3 regions of the Paenibacillus pabuli genome follow, and region 1 is predicted to be linked to each of the others. Evidence: a T-box and tRNA genes for the amino acid it is inferred to sense, from the RefSeq annotation. Region 1 holds a T-box; the other regions hold tRNA genes.
What was found. The T-box of region 1 lies ahead of leuS (leucine--tRNA ligase). A T-box ahead of a tRNA ligase gene usually reads a tRNA of that ligase, here a tRNA-Leu.
Positions count from the first base shown of each region.

Region 2: it has a tRNA-Leu gene. The T-box ahead of leuS (leucine--tRNA ligase) is inferred to sense a tRNA for this amino acid. The anticodon was not compared.
Region 3: it has a tRNA-Leu gene. The T-box ahead of leuS (leucine--tRNA ligase) is inferred to sense a tRNA for this amino acid. The anticodon was not compared.

Region 1 is NZ_JBDOIO010000004.1:939,667-945,186, reverse strand. Features, by position in the region: gene ABGV42_RS23820 (ComEA family DNA-binding protein) at 1-161, opposite strand, end outside; gene comER (late competence protein ComER) at 349-1,194, shown strand; gene leuS (leucine--tRNA ligase) at 1,175-3,619, opposite strand; T-box leader at 3,691-3,956, opposite strand; gene ABGV42_RS23805 (phosphotransferase family protein) at 4,053-5,009, opposite strand; gene ABGV42_RS23800 (class I SAM-dependent DNA methyltransferase) at 5,167-5,520, opposite strand, start outside.
Region 2 is NZ_JBDOIO010000004.1:528,245-533,764, forward strand. Features, by position in the region: rRNA gene ABGV42_RS21965 (23S ribosomal RNA) at 144-3,069, shown strand; rRNA gene rrf (5S ribosomal RNA) at 3,143-3,259, shown strand; tRNA gene ABGV42_RS21975 (tRNA-Asn) at 3,342-3,417, shown strand; tRNA gene ABGV42_RS21980 (tRNA-Glu) at 3,422-3,493, shown strand; tRNA gene ABGV42_RS21985 (tRNA-Val) at 3,501-3,576, shown strand; tRNA gene ABGV42_RS21990 (tRNA-Met) at 3,594-3,667, shown strand; tRNA gene ABGV42_RS21995 (tRNA-Asp) at 3,695-3,772, shown strand; tRNA gene ABGV42_RS22000 (tRNA-Gly) at 3,793-3,867, shown strand; tRNA gene ABGV42_RS22005 (tRNA-Arg) at 3,876-3,952, shown strand; tRNA gene ABGV42_RS22010 (tRNA-Leu) at 3,969-4,047, shown strand; tRNA gene ABGV42_RS22015 (tRNA-Pro) at 4,056-4,129, shown strand; gene ABGV42_RS22020 (BofC C-terminal domain-containing protein) at 4,283-4,978, shown strand; gene ruvC (crossover junction endodeoxyribonuclease RuvC) at 5,214-5,520, shown strand, end outside.
Region 3 is NZ_JBDOIO010000004.1:193,843-199,362, forward strand. Features, by position in the region: rRNA gene ABGV42_RS20415 (23S ribosomal RNA) at 1-1,208, shown strand, start outside; tRNA gene ABGV42_RS20420 (tRNA-Asn) at 1,275-1,350, shown strand; tRNA gene ABGV42_RS20425 (tRNA-Ser) at 1,354-1,445, shown strand; tRNA gene ABGV42_RS20430 (tRNA-Glu) at 1,452-1,523, shown strand; tRNA gene ABGV42_RS20435 (tRNA-Val) at 1,594-1,669, shown strand; tRNA gene ABGV42_RS20440 (tRNA-Met) at 1,693-1,766, shown strand; tRNA gene ABGV42_RS20445 (tRNA-Asp) at 1,796-1,873, shown strand; tRNA gene ABGV42_RS20450 (tRNA-Phe) at 1,968-2,043, shown strand; tRNA gene ABGV42_RS20455 (tRNA-Thr) at 2,064-2,139, shown strand; tRNA gene ABGV42_RS20460 (tRNA-Tyr) at 2,144-2,229, shown strand; tRNA gene ABGV42_RS20465 (tRNA-Trp) at 2,236-2,309, shown strand; tRNA gene ABGV42_RS20470 (tRNA-His) at 2,339-2,411, shown strand; tRNA gene ABGV42_RS20475 (tRNA-Gln) at 2,425-2,499, shown strand; tRNA gene ABGV42_RS20480 (tRNA-Gly) at 2,504-2,578, shown strand; tRNA gene ABGV42_RS20485 (tRNA-Cys) at 2,585-2,658, shown strand; tRNA gene ABGV42_RS20490 (tRNA-Leu) at 2,693-2,771, shown strand; gene ABGV42_RS20495 (class I SAM-dependent methyltransferase) at 3,043-4,002, shown strand; gene ABGV42_RS20500 (helix-turn-helix domain-containing protein) at 4,023-5,520, opposite strand, start outside.

The sequences.
Region 1 (5,520 bases):
GCCGACTGCACAGCAGGGGGCTCCTGCTCTTTCGTCGGCGTCTCGGTGCCGAGCTGTATGGGTTCCCAGCCAGAAGGAGGCTGTTCACTTTTGCCCGACCATAATATGAATACACTTCCTATCACCGCAGCAGCAATGGCTATTCCCTGTTTCCATTTCATGCTTCCACACCTCTCCCTGTCTTCAAAATAAAATATTCTGAACACGGGCGGTGCTTCCGAACCGTTGAATGTTACTGGTGAAATCATAGCTTTGCTTTTTTCATGTCATGTCATACAAGTCCTGATGCATAGAATAGAAGGAACGAACTGCGCCAGTACCGTAAAGCATGAAAGGAGGCCTGAAACAATGAAGGTTGGATTTATCGGAACCGGCAGCATGGGAAGCCTGCTGATCTATGCCTTGATTCAGTCCGGAGCACTCGAGCCTCGGCAGATCGCTGCAAGCAATCGGACCCCTTCCAAAGTGCGTCAGTTATCCCTCCGTTATCCCGGTCTGCATGAATCGCAGAGCAATCGGGAAACTGTCATCCGAAGCAACATCATATTTCTATGCGTGAAGCCACTCGAATTTAAGCATGTTATTGACGACATTCTGCCTGTCGTAAATCCCAATCACATCATCGTCTCGATTACGAGTCCCGTGCAGCTGCGCCATCTGGAATCTTCACTTCCTTGCAAAGTCTCCAAGATTATTCCCAGCGTTACACACCAGGTCGGCAGCGGAGCATCCCTGTGCATTCATGGCGAACGCATGACTCCTGAGGACCGTTCCGTTCTGGAAGGGCTTCTCAGTCACTTCAGCAGACCTTACCAAGTCGATGAAGCCTGCACCCGCATTACATCCGACTTTTCCAGCTGCGGACCTGCATTCATATCCTTCTTCCTGGAACAATGGATCGAGAGTGCCGTCAAACTTACAGGGATCAAACGCGCAGATGCCTGCGCTCTTGCAGGTGAAATGCTCCTCGGAACAGGCAAGCTGCTTACGGAAGGAGGATATACACCCCAAGAGCTTCAGGCTCGCGTTGCAGTACCCGGCGGCATTACCGCCCAGGCACTTGCTTTAATGAAAAACAGCCTGGACGGTGTATTCGACAGCCTCATCCATACAACCCATGACAAGTACGAAGAAGACTTGTTAAAGCTGGATGAAGTATTCAGAGCCGGTGAAATTAACCGGCAACAATATTAACGAGTTTGCCTGGAACGGCAATGACCTTGCGAATGGTCTTGCCTTCCAGAGCCTGTTTGACAGTCGCCAGTTCCATCGTGTAGTCCTGCATGCCTTGTGCATCAAGATCCTTAGCAATTGTTGCACGGGTTACGATTTTACCATTTACCTGTACAACGATCTCCACTTCAGCATCTACCGTCATGGACTCATCATACTCCGGCCAAGCTACGTAGGAGATTCCTCCTTCGTGTCCAAGGCGGCTCCACAGTTCTTCCGCCATGTGCGGTGCCAGTGGGGACAGCAGCTGTACGAAGTTTTCCATCGCTTCACGTGGCAGTGTATCGGCTTTGTAAGCATCATTGATGAAGATCATCAACTGGCTGATCGCTGTGTTGAAACGCAGATGTTCCAGGTCATCCGTAACTTTCTTGATCGTTTTGTGAGCTGTGCGTTTGAATTCTTCCGTTCCGCCATCCACAGTGATCTTGTCGTTGATCGCTCCAGTGTCCTCGTTGATGAAGAGACGCCATACGCGTGACAGGAAGCGGTACATGCCCTCTACCCCGTTAGCGTTCCACGGTTTTGTAGCTTCCAAAGGTCCCATAAACATCTCATAGAGACGCAATGTATCGGCTCCGAATTCATTCACAATTTCATCCGGATTAATGACATTGCCACGGGATTTACTCATTTTCTCGTTATTGGTTCCCAGAATCATACCTTGGTTCACCAGTTTGTGGAATGGCTCCTTGGTACTCACCACGCCCAGATCATACAACACTTTGTGCCAGAAACGAGCATACAGCAGGTGAAGCACGGCATGCTCGGCTCCCCCGATGTACAGGTCAACCGGCAACCACTGCTGCTGTTTCTCCTGGGAGATCAGCTCTTTGTCGTTGTGTGGATCGATAAAGCGCAGATAGTACCAGCAGCTTCCCGCCCATTGTGGCATCGTATTAGTCTCGCGGCGTGCTTTCATTCCCGTTTCTGGATCTACGGTATTCACCCAATCCGTTACGTTCGCCAGTGGTGACTCCCCAGTACCTGAAGGTTTGATCTGGTCGATATCCGGCAGCAGCAAAGGAAGTTGATCTTCCGGTACGGTCTTCATCGTTCCATCTTCCAGGTGCAGAATTGGAATCGGCTCACCCCAGTAACGCTGACGACTGAACAACCAATCGCGCAGACGGTACGTTGTTTTTCCTTGTCCCTTACCGCTCTCTTCCAACCATGCAATCATCTTCGCAATCGCTTCTTCGTTATTCAGTCCGTTCAGGAAGTCGGAGTTCACATGCGGTCCGTCACCGGCATACGCCTCTTGTGTCACGTCACCACCCTGGATAACTTCAATGATGTCCAGACCGAACTGTTTCGCAAATTCCCAGTCCCGACCATCATGGCCTGGAACCGCCATAACAGCTCCTGTACCGTATCCTGCCAGTACATAATCCGCAATCCAGATAGGCAGTTTCGCACCATTAACCGGATTGATCGCATAGGCACCAGTGAATACACCTGTTTTTTCTTTGGCCAGATCCGTACGTTCCAGATCACTTTTGCGAGCCGCCTGCTCTTGGTAAGCCTTAATAGCTTCACGCTGTTCTGCTGTCGTAATGGCATCGACCAATTCATGCTCAGGAGCAAGAACGGCGAAGCTTGCACCGAACAGGGTATCCGCACGTGTGGTGAACACTTTGATAACTTCTTCGCTACCCTCAATGGCGAATACAACCTCTGCACCCGTCGATTTGCCAATCCAGTTACGCTGCATATCCTTGATGCTCTCGGACCAGTCCAGCTCTTCCAGATCTTCCAGCAAGCGTTCAGCATATTCCGTGATTTTCAGTACCCATTGACGCATCGGTTTGCGTACAACCGGATGACCACCGCGCTCACTTTTGCCGTCGATAACCTCTTCGTTAGCCAGTACCGTACCGAGCGCTTCACACCAGTTAACCGGCACTTCATCCACATATGCCAGGCCTTTTTTGTACAGCTGGATGAAGATCCATTGCGTCCATTTGTAGTATTCAGGGTCCGTTGTGCTAATCTCACGATCCCAGTCGTACGAGAAACCAAGAGACTTGATTTGACGACGGAAGTTGTCGATGTTGCGGAACGTAATTTCCCGCGGGTGCTCACCCGTGTCCAGAGCGTGCTGCTCAGCAGGCAAACCGAAAGCATCCCAGCCCATCGGATGCAGCACATTGTAACCGCGCATGCGTTTGAAACGGGAAACGATGTCCGTTGCCGTATAACCTTCCGGGTGACCTACGTGCAGACCTGAACCGGATGGATATGGGAACATATCGAGTGCATAAAACTTCGGTTTACCCGGATCCTCACCTGTTTTAAACGTTTTGTTCTCATCCCAGTACTGCTGCCAATTTTTCTCCATAACCTGCGGCTGATAGCCGTGCTTCGGCTGGTGATTTTCACTCATCTATTGTTCCTCCTCTTGGTTATTCACATTTATTGCAACAAAAAAACCTCAGCATCCATAGCGTTTGCAGCGCTAGGGACGAGAGGTTGAATTCCCGTGGTACCACCCTAGTTAGCGGACGAACGTGCTTCGTCATCCACTCCCTTTGGACCTGTAACGGCGGTTAACCGATGCGGATTTCCATTCCTGAACGAAATGCCAGACATTCAAGCACAGGATGGTGTAATCACCGCATTTCTCCAAGGCGAGTTCGTGAAATACTGTCAATCGGCTTGCACCAACCGCCGACTCTCTGTCATGTACAGGACTCACTACTGTTCCTTATCATCGAAATATGTATACAATATCGGGACCATTATATAAAAAAGCAAGACTAAAGTCAATATTGCGTGTTTTGTTGGACTTTAAATGATGCGGTTCTTCAGCATTCGGCTCAGGACAATCGAAACCGCTCAATGCCTTCTTCCAAGTTATTAATCGCCCACTGTATGTGTTCCTTGTTATCATATTGACGATATGTGCATTCGATCCACAGCACCAGATCAAAATACAGATCGTACAAGCTTCTTCGTTTTCGTTCGCTATCGGTTGTGATGGCCCTCCCATACCCCCTTACAAACCCTGGTGTATAATTAAAATGACTGAAATAGTGTTCCATCAGGGGATCCGCCCAAAGGGAACGTTCAAAATCAATAATGGCTGTAATCCGCCCCTCTTCCACAAATACATTGCCATCCCACAAATCCCAGTGAATAAGAGCCGGCTCGTTAACATCATTCAGCACATCCGATTTCTCCATAATCAATTGTGCAAGGCCATCATAATCGATAGGAAGACTTACGCCAGCCTCTTTACCATCGGTAAGCAGGTCATCCATCAGACTGAGAAATGCTTCCTTCCAAGTGCTATACTTTGGTTTCTTTTCTGAGAAATAGCCGAATTTCTCTCCTTTGATCTCATTGATCCGACGATTGTATGCACCAAGCTGCTGTTCGATCCCTGCCTGTTCTGCTTCACTATACTGATCTTTGACCTTGTTATAGGGCGTGCCGGGCATAAATTCCATAATAAAGTAATCCGCAGGAGCAAGACTGCACGATGTATCACACGCCAATACACGGGGGACGGGCACATCCCGGAGCTCTTCCACGAGACGCAGTGCCTGAACTTCAGCCATCAGAAGATCCTGCTCACAACGCAATGTTTTATCGACGTTAGTAGGAGCGATTTTGAGCACCACCACCTGCCCGTTATCCAGCGAGATACAATAAGCATGGTTGGCCCATCCGTCAATCATTTCCTTATATTCCTGGATGCCTGTGTTGAAATGTTGCCTCGCAATGGCATTCAGCTGTTCTGAAGTCAGCCTTGTTTTATATGTACTTTCCATTTTGCACCCGCCTTTTCATGAATACAAATTCTATGCCAATTCCAGAAAGCGTTTTCCATACATCCATTATGGCTTCCTCTCCCGCTGCTGACAATGCCTTTCATCACAAAATAAAAAACCACCCTTATCCTCATAAGGGTAGCTTCCATTAGCAATTCTATTTCACTGCGACATAAAAAAGCCGCTGTGCGCCTTCTCCAGCTTCTTTCCACTCGAAATCTGAATATACGCGTACATCTCTGAACCCGGCTTTTGTCAGCTCCAGCTTCATCCAATCGGGATCGTATGCACGCTGAACGTGAACCTCTTCAAAACGCTGGTACATGTCCTTGCTGCCATTATCCACTCGGGAGAAGATACTCAGATGATGCTCAATCTCACACCGTTCACGATCCATGTCACAGGTCCAAATGTAGGATACAGAGCGTTCATCCAGCACAAAAGGCTGCTCTTCTTCATAACGAATCAAGGTGTCAGGGTGGTGTACGTCAAACAGGAACGTCCCTTCGGG
Region 2 (5,520 bases), 410 kb from region 1:
TTAGAACATTCCTTTTAGCTGAACTTGTGTTAAACAAGTTTCAAATAATAGCGAAAACTGCTTTGCGATGGTATCGAATGGGAGCGACTTTTGGCTTTGCGTAAGCAAAACAAGGGAAGTGAGCAGTCGAAACCGGAGCAACTGGTTAAGCTACTAAGAGCACACGGAGGATGCCTAGGCGCTAGGAGCCGATGAAGGACGTGGCGAACAACGAAACTGCCTCGGGGAGCTGTAAGCAAGCTTTGATCCGGGGATGTCCGAATGGGGAAACCCAGCTGGGGTAATATCCAGTTACTCATAACTGAATACATAGGTTATGTAGAGGCATACCAGGGGAACTGAAACATCTAAGTACCTTGAGGAAGAGAAAACAATAGTGATTCCGTCAGTAGCGGCGAGCGAACGCGGAACAGCCCAAACCAGAGAGCTTGCTCTCTGGGGTTGTGGGACGTCTCACATGGAGTTACAAAGGAACCGGTTAAACGAAGAGGTCTGGAAAGGCCCGCCAAAGAAGGTAAAAGCCCTGTAGTTGAAAGTCTGTTCCCTCCGAGACGGATCCCGAGTAGTGCGGGGCACGTGAAACCCCGTATGAATCCGGCAGGACCATCTGCCAAGGCTAAATACTTCCTAGCGACCGATAGTGAAGCAGTACCGTGAGGGAAAGGTGAAAAGCACCCCGGAAGGGGAGTGAAATAGAACCTGAAACCGTGTGCTTACAAGAAGTCAGAGCCCGTTTTAGGGGTGATGGCGTGCCTTTTGTAGAATGAACCGGCGAGTTACGTTCCCGTGCAAGGTTAAGGTGAAGAGCCGGAGCCGCAGCGAAAGCGAGTCTGAATAGGGCGATGTAGTACGTGGACGTAGACCCGAAACCGGGTGATCTACCCCTGTCCAGGGTGAAGGTGCGGTAACACGCACTGGAGGCCCGAACCCACGCACGTTGAAAAGTGCGGGGATGAGGTGGGGGTAGCGGAGAAATTCCAATCGAACTCGGAGATAGCTGGTTCTCCCCGAAATAGCTTTAGGGCTAGCCTCGGAAAACAGAGTCGTGGAGGTAGAGCACTGATTGGGTGCGGGGCCCGCAAGGGTTACCAAGCTCAGTCAAACTCCGAATGCCATAGACTTACTTCCGGGAGTCAGACAGTGAGTGCTAAGATCCATTGTCAAAAGGGAAACAGCCCAGACCATCAGCTAAGGTCCCCAAGTGTGTGTTAAGTGGGAAAGGATGTGGAGTTGCACAGACAACCAGGATGTTGGCTTAGAAGCAGCCACCATTGAAAGAGTGCGTAATAGCTCACTGGTCGAGTGACTCTGCGCCGAAAATGTAACGGGGCTAAACACACCACCGAAGCTATGGCTTGATGCTTTGCATCAGGGGTAGGGGAGCGTTGTATAAGGGTTGAAGGTGTACCGTAAGGAGCGCTGGACATTATACAAGTGAGAATGCCGGTATGAGTAACGAAAAGATCAGTGAGAATCTGATCCGCCGAAAGCCTAAGGGTTCCTGAGGAAGGCTCGTCCGCTCAGGGTAAGTCGGGACCTAAGGCGAGGCCGAAAGGCGTAGTCGAAGGACAACAGGTCGAAATTCCTGTACCACCGTAAATCGTTACGAGCGATGGGGGGACGCAGTAGGGTAGTGACGCAGGCTGATGGATGCCTGTCCAAGCAGTGAGGCTGATGTGTAGGCAAATCCGCACATCGTAAGGCTGAGCTGTGATGGGGAGTGAAAATTACAGTAGCGAAGGTCATGATCTCACACTGCCAAGAAAAGCCTCTAGCCAGATGAAGGTGCCCGTACCGCAAACCGACACAGGTAGGCGAGAAGAGAATTCTAAGGCGCGCGGAAGAACTCTCGTTAAGGAACTCGGCAAAATGACCCCGTAACTTCGGGAGAAGGGGTGCCCCGGTAGTGTGAATAGCACGAGGGGGCCGCAGTGAAAAGGCCCAAGCGACTGTTTAGCAAAAACACAGGTCTGTGCGAAGCCGTAAGGCGAAGTATACGGGCTGACGCCTGCCCGGTGCTGGAAGGTTAAGGGGAGCGGTTAGGAGCAATCCGAAGCTGTGAACCGAAGCCCCAGTAAACGGCGGCCGTAACTATAACGGTCCTAAGGTAGCGAAATTCCTTGTCAGGTAAATTCTGACCCGCACGAATGGCGTAACGACTTGGGCGCTGTCTCAACGAGAGATCCGGTGAAATTTTAATACCTGTGAAGATGCAGGTTACCCGCGACAAGACGGAAAGACCCCATGGAGCTTTACTGCAGCTTGATATTGAATTTGGGTACGATCTGTACAGGATAGGTGGGAGCCTTTGAAGCATGAGCGCCAGCTTGTGTGGAGGCACCGTTGGGATACCACCCTGATCGTATCTAGGTTCTAACCTGGTACCGTAAACCGGTGCGGGGACAGTGTCAGGTGGGCAGTTTGACTGGGGCGGTCGCCTCCTAAAGAGTAACGGAGGCGCCCAAAGGTTCCCTCAGAATGGTTGGAAATCATTCGAAGAGTGCAAAGGCATAAGGGAGCTTGACTGCGAGACCTACAAGTCGAGCAGGGACGAAAGTCGGGCTTAGTGATCCGGTGGTACCGCATGGAAGGGCCATCGCTCAACGGATAAAAGCTACCCTGGGGATAACAGGCTTATCTCCCCCAAGAGTCCACATCGACGGGGAGGTTTGGCACCTCGATGTCGGCTCATCGCATCCTGGGGCTGAAGTAGGTCCCAAGGGTTGGGCTGTTCGCCCATTAAAGCGGTACGCGAGCTGGGTTCAGAACGTCGTGAGACAGTTCGGTCCCTATCTGTCGTGGGCGTAGGAAATTTGAGAGGAGCTGTCCTTAGTACGAGAGGACCGGGATGGACGTACCGCTGGTGTACCAGTTGTTCCGCCAGGAGCACCGCTGGGTAGCTATGTACGGACGGGATAAGCGCTGAAAGCATCTAAGCGTGAAGCCCCCCTCAAGATGAGATTTCCCAGTATGTAAGACCCCTTGAAGACGACGAGGTAGATAGGCTGGGGGTGGAAGTGCAGTAATGCATGGAGCTGACCAGTACTAATCGGTCGAGGGCTTATCCAAATTGCAGGTTCTAGTCGCATATTTCGTTTCGGATCTAGTTTTCAGAGAATGATCTCTGAGCGTAGCAGCATCGTTTGGTGGCGATAGCGGAGGGGTTCCACACGTACCCATCCCGAACACGACCGTTAAGCCCTCTAGCGCCGATGGTACTTGGACCGAAGGGTCCTGGGAGAGTAGGACGCTGCCAAGCGAACTCTTTCATCATACATAGAAAACAGGCTCTGCATGTTAACGTTGTACGATGTTGCGTTTGTAACATGAATATATTTTATTCCCTGATAGCTCAGTTGGTAGAGCACTCGACTGTTAATCGAGTTGTCACAGGTTCGAGTCCTGTTCGGGGAGCCATTAAGGCCCGTTGGTCAAGGGGTTAAGACACCTCCCTTTCACGGAGGTAACAGGGGTTCGAATCCCCTACGGGTCATAGATATGGAGGCTTAGCTCAGCTGGGAGAGCATCTGCCTTACAAGCAGAGGGTCGGGGGTTCGAGCCCCTCAGCCTCCACCATATAACTTTTATAACGACGCGGGGTGGAGCAGCCCGGTAGCTCGTCGGGCTCATAACCCGAAGGCCGCAGGTTCAAATCCTGCCCCCGCAATTATACTTTCTTTACAGAAAGTGATCTGGAACCGTGGTGTAGTTGGCCTAACATGCCTGCCTGTCACGCAGGAGATCGCGGGTTCGAATCCCGTCGGTTCCGCCATTTAATATTTAATACCGCATGCGGACGTGGCTCAGCGGTAGAGCATCGCCTTGCCAAGGCGAGGGTCGCGGGTTCGATTCCCGTCGTCCGCTCCAATTATTTTGCGCCCTTAGCTCAGCTGGATAGAGCGTTTGACTACGAATCAAAAGGCCGGGAGTTCGAATCTCTCAGGGCGCGCCATTATATAACTTAATTTGCCGGCGTGGCGGAATGGCAGACGCGCTCGACTCAAAATCGAGTGGGAAACCGTGGAGGTTCGAGTCCTCTCGCCGGTATAACATAACGGGATGTAGCTCAGCTTGGTAGAGCACCTGGTTTGGGACCAGGGGGTCGCATGTTCAAATCGTGTCATCCCGATCTTAAGAAGTGGACTATCTTACTATAGATAGTCCACTTTTTGTTTTTCTAAAATAAGGATAAGTACTTTGACTCTGCTCACTGGGTTAATTTTGCATAAAGCATAATCCTTTCGGTCACACTAGGTTTAAAAAAGTGATAGAAGGGGTTCATGTGAACACGTTTAAATTCAGAAAACAGTTTAAAAGACGATGGCGGCGTTGGAAACGAACTGCTTGGATGACTGCCTCATTGGTGGCTATAACCATACTGGCATACAGCGGGTTGTCGATTTCATCTCATATTGAGCGGTTGTTAACTACTAACTTCAGTGAGGCTGCTACGGCGATGGCTCCAGTCACCATGCAAGAACGTTCCGAAGAAGAGGTACAGAGCATATTGGGACGGCTTGGATCCGAGACGGATCGTTTAACTTCTGTTGTTATGGAGACACATTATATTTGCGGAGTTGAAACGGAACAATTAGGGAAAATGGCTATACCTCAATTAAAAGTGTTACTTCAACAGCATCCGGAATGGGAGGCGCAGGTGGTGTCTTCGGATACATTGCAAGTGAAGAAACATGTTGATGATCTTTCTCCGCTATGCAAGGAACAAGCGTATATCAGCGTGGATGCGGTGGGCAATCTCAATCTTTACGAGGGTCGACCTGCAGAAGAGAAAGTTATACGTACTTTTTTTCAAATGGATGTCGGATCGTTGGAGAGTTCTCTGCCTGAAGGGGTACTGGAGCAACTACAGCAAGGTATCCGTGTACAAGACAAAGATGAGTATAACAGTGTGATCTCGACTTTTAGCGATTATGCCATTGATGGGCCACATAAAGAAGAGCTTCGAAATGGTGGATGAATGGATACCCTCCAAATGGTAATACCGAGAGGTTAATTGGGGCATCGAAAGATGCCCTTTTTGTCGTAGTAAAACACGAGTCGACATGTGGGAGCACCTTGCTCAAAAAAGCCGATATTATGCCGAAACAAGCACTACGGAGAATAGACAAAGTTTTTCCTGTCGCAGGGTCTATCTTTTGTTATAATGAAATGAACGATACATATGTTCGCTTTATTGTAAGGGAGAGATGGTTTTGCGTTTTTTGGGAATTGACCCGGGGATTGCGATTGTCGGTTTTGGATTTGTGGATAAGATCGGTAGTAAAGTGGTACCCGTACAATATGGCTGCATTCAGACTGAAGCCCATACACCTGAAGAAGAACGGTTGCTTCACGTTTATGAGGGCATGGTGCAGTTGATCGATAAATACAAACCGGATGCAGTTGCACTGGAGAAACTTTTTTTTAACAGGAATGTAACTACAGCGATGTCTGTCAGCCAGGCGAGAGGTGTTATGGTGCTTGCTGCTGCTCAGAAGGGCTTGCCCATAGCGGAGTATA
Region 3 (5,520 bases), 750 kb from region 1:
TCGGCAAAATGACCCCGTAACTTCGGGAGAAGGGGTGCCCCGGTAGTGTGAATAGCACGAGGGGGCCGCAGTGAAAAGGCCCAAGCGACTGTTTAGCAAAAACACAGGTCTGTGCGAAGCCGTAAGGCGAAGTATACGGGCTGACGCCTGCCCGGTGCTGGAAGGTTAAGGGGAGCGGTTAGGAGCAATCCGAAGCTGTGAACCGAAGCCCCAGTAAACGGCGGCCGTAACTATAACGGTCCTAAGGTAGCGAAATTCCTTGTCAGGTAAATTCTGACCCGCACGAATGGCGTAACGACTTGGGCGCTGTCTCAACGAGAGATCCGGTGAAATTTTAATACCTGTGAAGATGCAGGTTACCCGCGACAAGACGGAAAGACCCCATGGAGCTTTACTGCAGCTTGATATTGAATTTGGGTACGATCTGTACAGGATAGGTGGGAGCCTTTGAAGCATGAGCGCCAGCTTGTGTGGAGGCACCGTTGGGATACCACCCTGATCGTATCTAGGTTCTAACCTGGTGCCCTTAGCGGGTACGGGGACAGTGTCAGGTGGGCAGTTTGACTGGGGCGGTCGCCTCCTAAAGAGTAACGGAGGCGCCCAAAGGTTCCCTCAGAATGGTTGGAAATCATTCGAAGAGTGCAAAGGCATAAGGGAGCTTGACTGCGAGACCTACAAGTCGAGCAGGGACGAAAGTCGGGCTTAGTGATCCGGTGGTACCGCATGGAAGGGCCATCGCTCAACGGATAAAAGCTACCCTGGGGATAACAGGCTTATCTCCCCCAAGAGTCCACATCGACGGGGAGGTTTGGCACCTCGATGTCGGCTCATCGCATCCTGGGGCTGAAGTAGGTCCCAAGGGTTGGGCTGTTCGCCCATTAAAGCGGTACGCGAGCTGGGTTCAGAACGTCGTGAGACAGTTCGGTCCCTATCTGTCGTGGGCGTAGGAAATTTGAGAGGAGCTGTCCTTAGTACGAGAGGACCGGGATGGACGTACCGCTGGTGTACCAGTTGTTCCGCCAGGAGCACCGCTGGGTAGCTATGTACGGACGGGATAAGCGCTGAAAGCATCTAAGCGTGAAGCCCCCCTCAAGATGAGATTTCCCAGTATGTAAGACCCCTTGAAGACGACGAGGTAGATAGGCTGGGGGTGGAAGTGCAGTAATGCATGGAGCTGACCAGTACTAATCGGTCGAGGGCTTATCCAAATTGCAGGTTTTAGTCGCACATTTCGTTTCGGATCTAGTTTTCAGAGAATAATCTCTGAACAATATTCCCTGATAGCTCAGTTGGTAGAGCACTCGACTGTTAATCGAGTTGTCACAGGTTCGAGTCCTGTTCGGGGAGCCATATGGAGAGGTGTCCGAGTTGGCCGAAGGAGCACGATTGGAAATCGTGTAGGCGCCACAAGCGTCTCGAGGGTTCGAATCCCTCTCTCTCCGCCATAGTAAGGCCCGTTGGTCAAGGGGTTAAGACACCTCCCTTTCACGGAGGTAACAGGGGTTCGAATCCCCTACGGGTCATTATTTTCACCTCAAAAAAAGAGGTTGATTTTAACAACAGTTTTATGTTAAGATCATAAATGTGTTGTTCGGAGGCTTAGCTCAGCTGGGAGAGCATCTGCCTTACAAGCAGAGGGTCGGGGGTTCGAGCCCCTCAGCCTCCACCATATAATTTTATTTTTTATAACGACGCGGGGTGGAGCAGCCCGGTAGCTCGTCGGGCTCATAACCCGAAGGCCGCAGGTTCAAATCCTGCCCCCGCAATATTATACTTTCTTTACAGAAAGTGCTTTGGAACCGTGGTGTAGTTGGCCTAACATGCCTGCCTGTCACGCAGGAGATCGCGGGTTCGAATCCCGTCGGTTCCGCCATTTTTACTCTACATGAGGAATCTGTTCACTAAGTCTGTTATATGGCACCGACGCCTTGGATAAAGTGCAACGTTTCATGATTAGACTTTATTATGGCTCGGTAGCTCAGTCGGTAGAGCAGAGGACTGAAAATCCTCGTGTCGGCGGTTCGATTCCGTCCCGAGCCACCATTTTCATCACAACTTAATACGCCGGTGTAGCTCAACTGGTAGAGCAACTGACTTGTAATCAGTAGGTTGGGGGTTCAAGTCCTCTCGCCGGCACCACTATGGAGGATTAGCGAAGTGGCCAAACGCATCAGACTGTAAATCTGCTCCCGTACGGGTTCGGTGGTTCGAATCCATCATCCTCCACCAGTTTTTAGGGGCATAGTTTAAAGGTAGAACAACGGTCTCCAAAACCGTTGGTGTGGGTTCAATTCCTGCTGCCCCTGCCAATTAACTTTTTTAGTGAATAATGCATATGGCGATCGTGGCGAAGTGGTTAACGCACCGGTTTGTGGATCCGGCATTCGGGGGTTCAATTCCCCTCGATCGCCCCTTTGTTTTTATTGGGGATTAGCCAAGCGGTAAGGCAACGGACTTTGACTCCGTCATGCATAGGTTCAAATCCTATATCCCCAGCCATTATGCGGACGTGGCTCAGCGGTAGAGCATCGCCTTGCCAAGGCGAGGGTCGCGGGTTCGATTCCCGTCGTCCGCTCCAAAATATGGCGCCATAGCCAAGTGGTAAGGCACAGCTCTGCAAAAGCTTTATCCCCAGTTCGAATCTGGGTGGCGCCTCCAGTATATTTTTAGAAAATATACTACAACATGATATGCCGGCGTGGCGGAATGGCAGACGCGCTCGACTCAAAATCGAGTGGGAAACCGTGGAGGTTCGAGTCCTCTCGCCGGTATAACGTATAACCCTGTGGATTGCTTAGACAATTCACAGGGTTATTTTTATTTGATGATTATTCCTCTCGATACTGTAGAGATGTAATATAGGCGGTTGACGTGTGGATAAATTAAATATATTGTAGATAAATAAAGTCTATAATATTAACTAATTTAAGTCCAACATCGTACAAATAAGAGATTGGCTACATGATAATGGATTGCTTCTTTAGTTTTAAAAGTGATCTTTGGTAAATCTACAATCCAATACACAGAACGGAGTGAAACGAAATGTCTGAGGGTAAAGTGTCTGAGAAAATCAATTCAGCTCATTATTCAGAAATATTATTTGATCTGTCCATCTGGGAAGAGGCGTGGAAGCAGCAGCCGAGGAATCCCAAATACAAGAAGAAGAGTGCGCCGTTCGAAACGGAAGAAGCATTTGAACGCTGGGCACGAGATTATCACCATCAATCCTTCACAGAAGAAGGTAAGAAGCGTTCCGAGCGCATCATGAGCTGGATTGAGAACCAGGGTGTAGACTTTAGTGATTTATCCGTATTGGACATTGGAGCGGCTTCAGGCATTTTTACAATTCCTTTTGCAGAAAAGGGGGCAACTGTCACTGCAGTCGAACCTTCTGAACTGCTCATTTCTCTGATGAAAGAAACAATCCCACACGCATTAGCGTCCAATATTGAGATTATTTCCGAACGTTTTGAAGAAATATCGATTCAGGAGAAAGGCTGGGAAAAGAAATACGATTTTGCCTTTGCCTCCATGTGCCCAGCGATGTCTGATTGGGAAACAGTCGAACAGGCGATTCAAAGTGCACGCAAATATGTGTATATTAGTGCCATGGCCGGCCCGAGAGTGCATTCGTTAATTGACGAGTTAAAAGAGGTCCTTAAGGTTAATCCACCATACCGTTCGGGAGATATGGGATACATACAACAGCTGTTATTCTTGAAGGGTTACGCGTATACGTCGTTAATTACAAATGAAGTCAACACCATTGAGATGTCTGTTCAGCAAGTTGTAGATCATTTAAAGGAATGGCTAAACACCTATGGATTGCCTTCGGATGCAGACTCACTATACATAGCAGAGCATTATGTCAGAGGAGCCTATCCAGATGGCGTGATTACCTTCTTACGTGGCGGCAGGTTCGGTAAAATTTTAATTCAACTGGATCAGCAGAACATGAAGGCTGTTCGAACCACTGAAGCTAAAAAATATAACCAAGGTTGATTCGTTAAAAAGGGAGCAGATCACCTGCTCCCTTTTGGCTTACCTACATTAGATTTTATTTCATGGAAGAGCGAGGACCTTTCTCTACGTTCACGATACTGGCCCGGAGTCATTCCTTCCCATTTTCGAAATGAACGGATAAAGTTCTGCGGGTTGTTGTAACGAAGCCGAGCAGCAATATCCTTAACCGTTAGCTCGGTTTCATCCAACCACTTTCGGGCCATCTTGAACCGATACTGTGATAAATATTCACTGAATGCGTAGCCTGTTTCTTTGCTGAAAACAGTACTCAAATAGCTTGCATTATAATGGAGCCTATAAGCACACTCGTCAAGTGTTAGGTCGGTATCGTATTCTTGATGGATTATGGCAATCATTCTTTCCGAGATCTGCTGATGCTGTACATATTGCCTCTCTCTGAAAATGCCAATAACCGGCCTGATGATCCGGGAAATAAACCATTGTTCCACTTCAGCAGCAGTCTGCAGAGCGAGCAGTTCCTTGATCATCGGGCTGTGTCCTGAAGAGATCTGCCCAAGTCGTATACCGGAGTCCTGCATCATTTCTAATATATGCATCAGTAATCGAGTCAAAGCAAACTGATACTCTTCCTCGGTCCATTCCATACGATACACATGCTGTAGCAAGTGTTGTAATAGTACGGAAGTTTCAGCCTCATCTGCAGATTGAATGGAGTGGATAAGTCTATTTTCCAGTGAGTCAGGGTATGGTAGCGTCCCAATGGAAGGATAAATTGCCTCTGCCTCATATTGCTTGACGCCTAACCCTGGTTTCATCCGCTGCTGCAATGCCCTCATGGCTTCACCATATGCCAGGTGTATCTCCGATATGGAAGTGTACGGTTGACTGAAATGGATATTCATCTGAAGATTCAAAACTTCACCAATTTGATGATGTAATCGCTCCGTTATATTGTAAAGTTCTTTTGAAAACACCTTGTTGTCCGTTTCTACACTTCCTATTATCGTTACTACAGTTTCGTCCAAAACAATGGGGGATACTTGTTGCTCTTTATCAATAAATTCCTCCAATATGTTCTGGACGGCAAATAGCAGGAGATCGAGATCGTGATGATCATACTTCGTTTGACTTGCCAAATCGGTCTGCAGGGCTAGTACGGCCATTTGTTGCCATTGAATAAGATGGTCGCTGTATCCTAGTTCGCTCCAACTATGTTGCAGCGTGTCCAGTGAGCTTTTGCCTTGAAGTATATTCATCATAAACTGGGTGCGTGTCTGCAACACATACTGGTTCAATTTGTTTTCCATCTGGGATCGAGAAGCTGAAAGCTGAGTAATACGGGTCTTAATTTGTTCAAATTCATCTTGAGTTGGTAAAAAGGAATGTTGCGAATTCTGATTCGACAAGACTCTGTCACTGATCCCAAGCTGTGATAGCAGATTTCGAATGGGGACATGCAAGCGCCTTGAACCTAACCATGCAAACAATAAGGAGAGTAAAAGGAGTAAGATGCCGATAGTCAAGGTGTATAGTGCA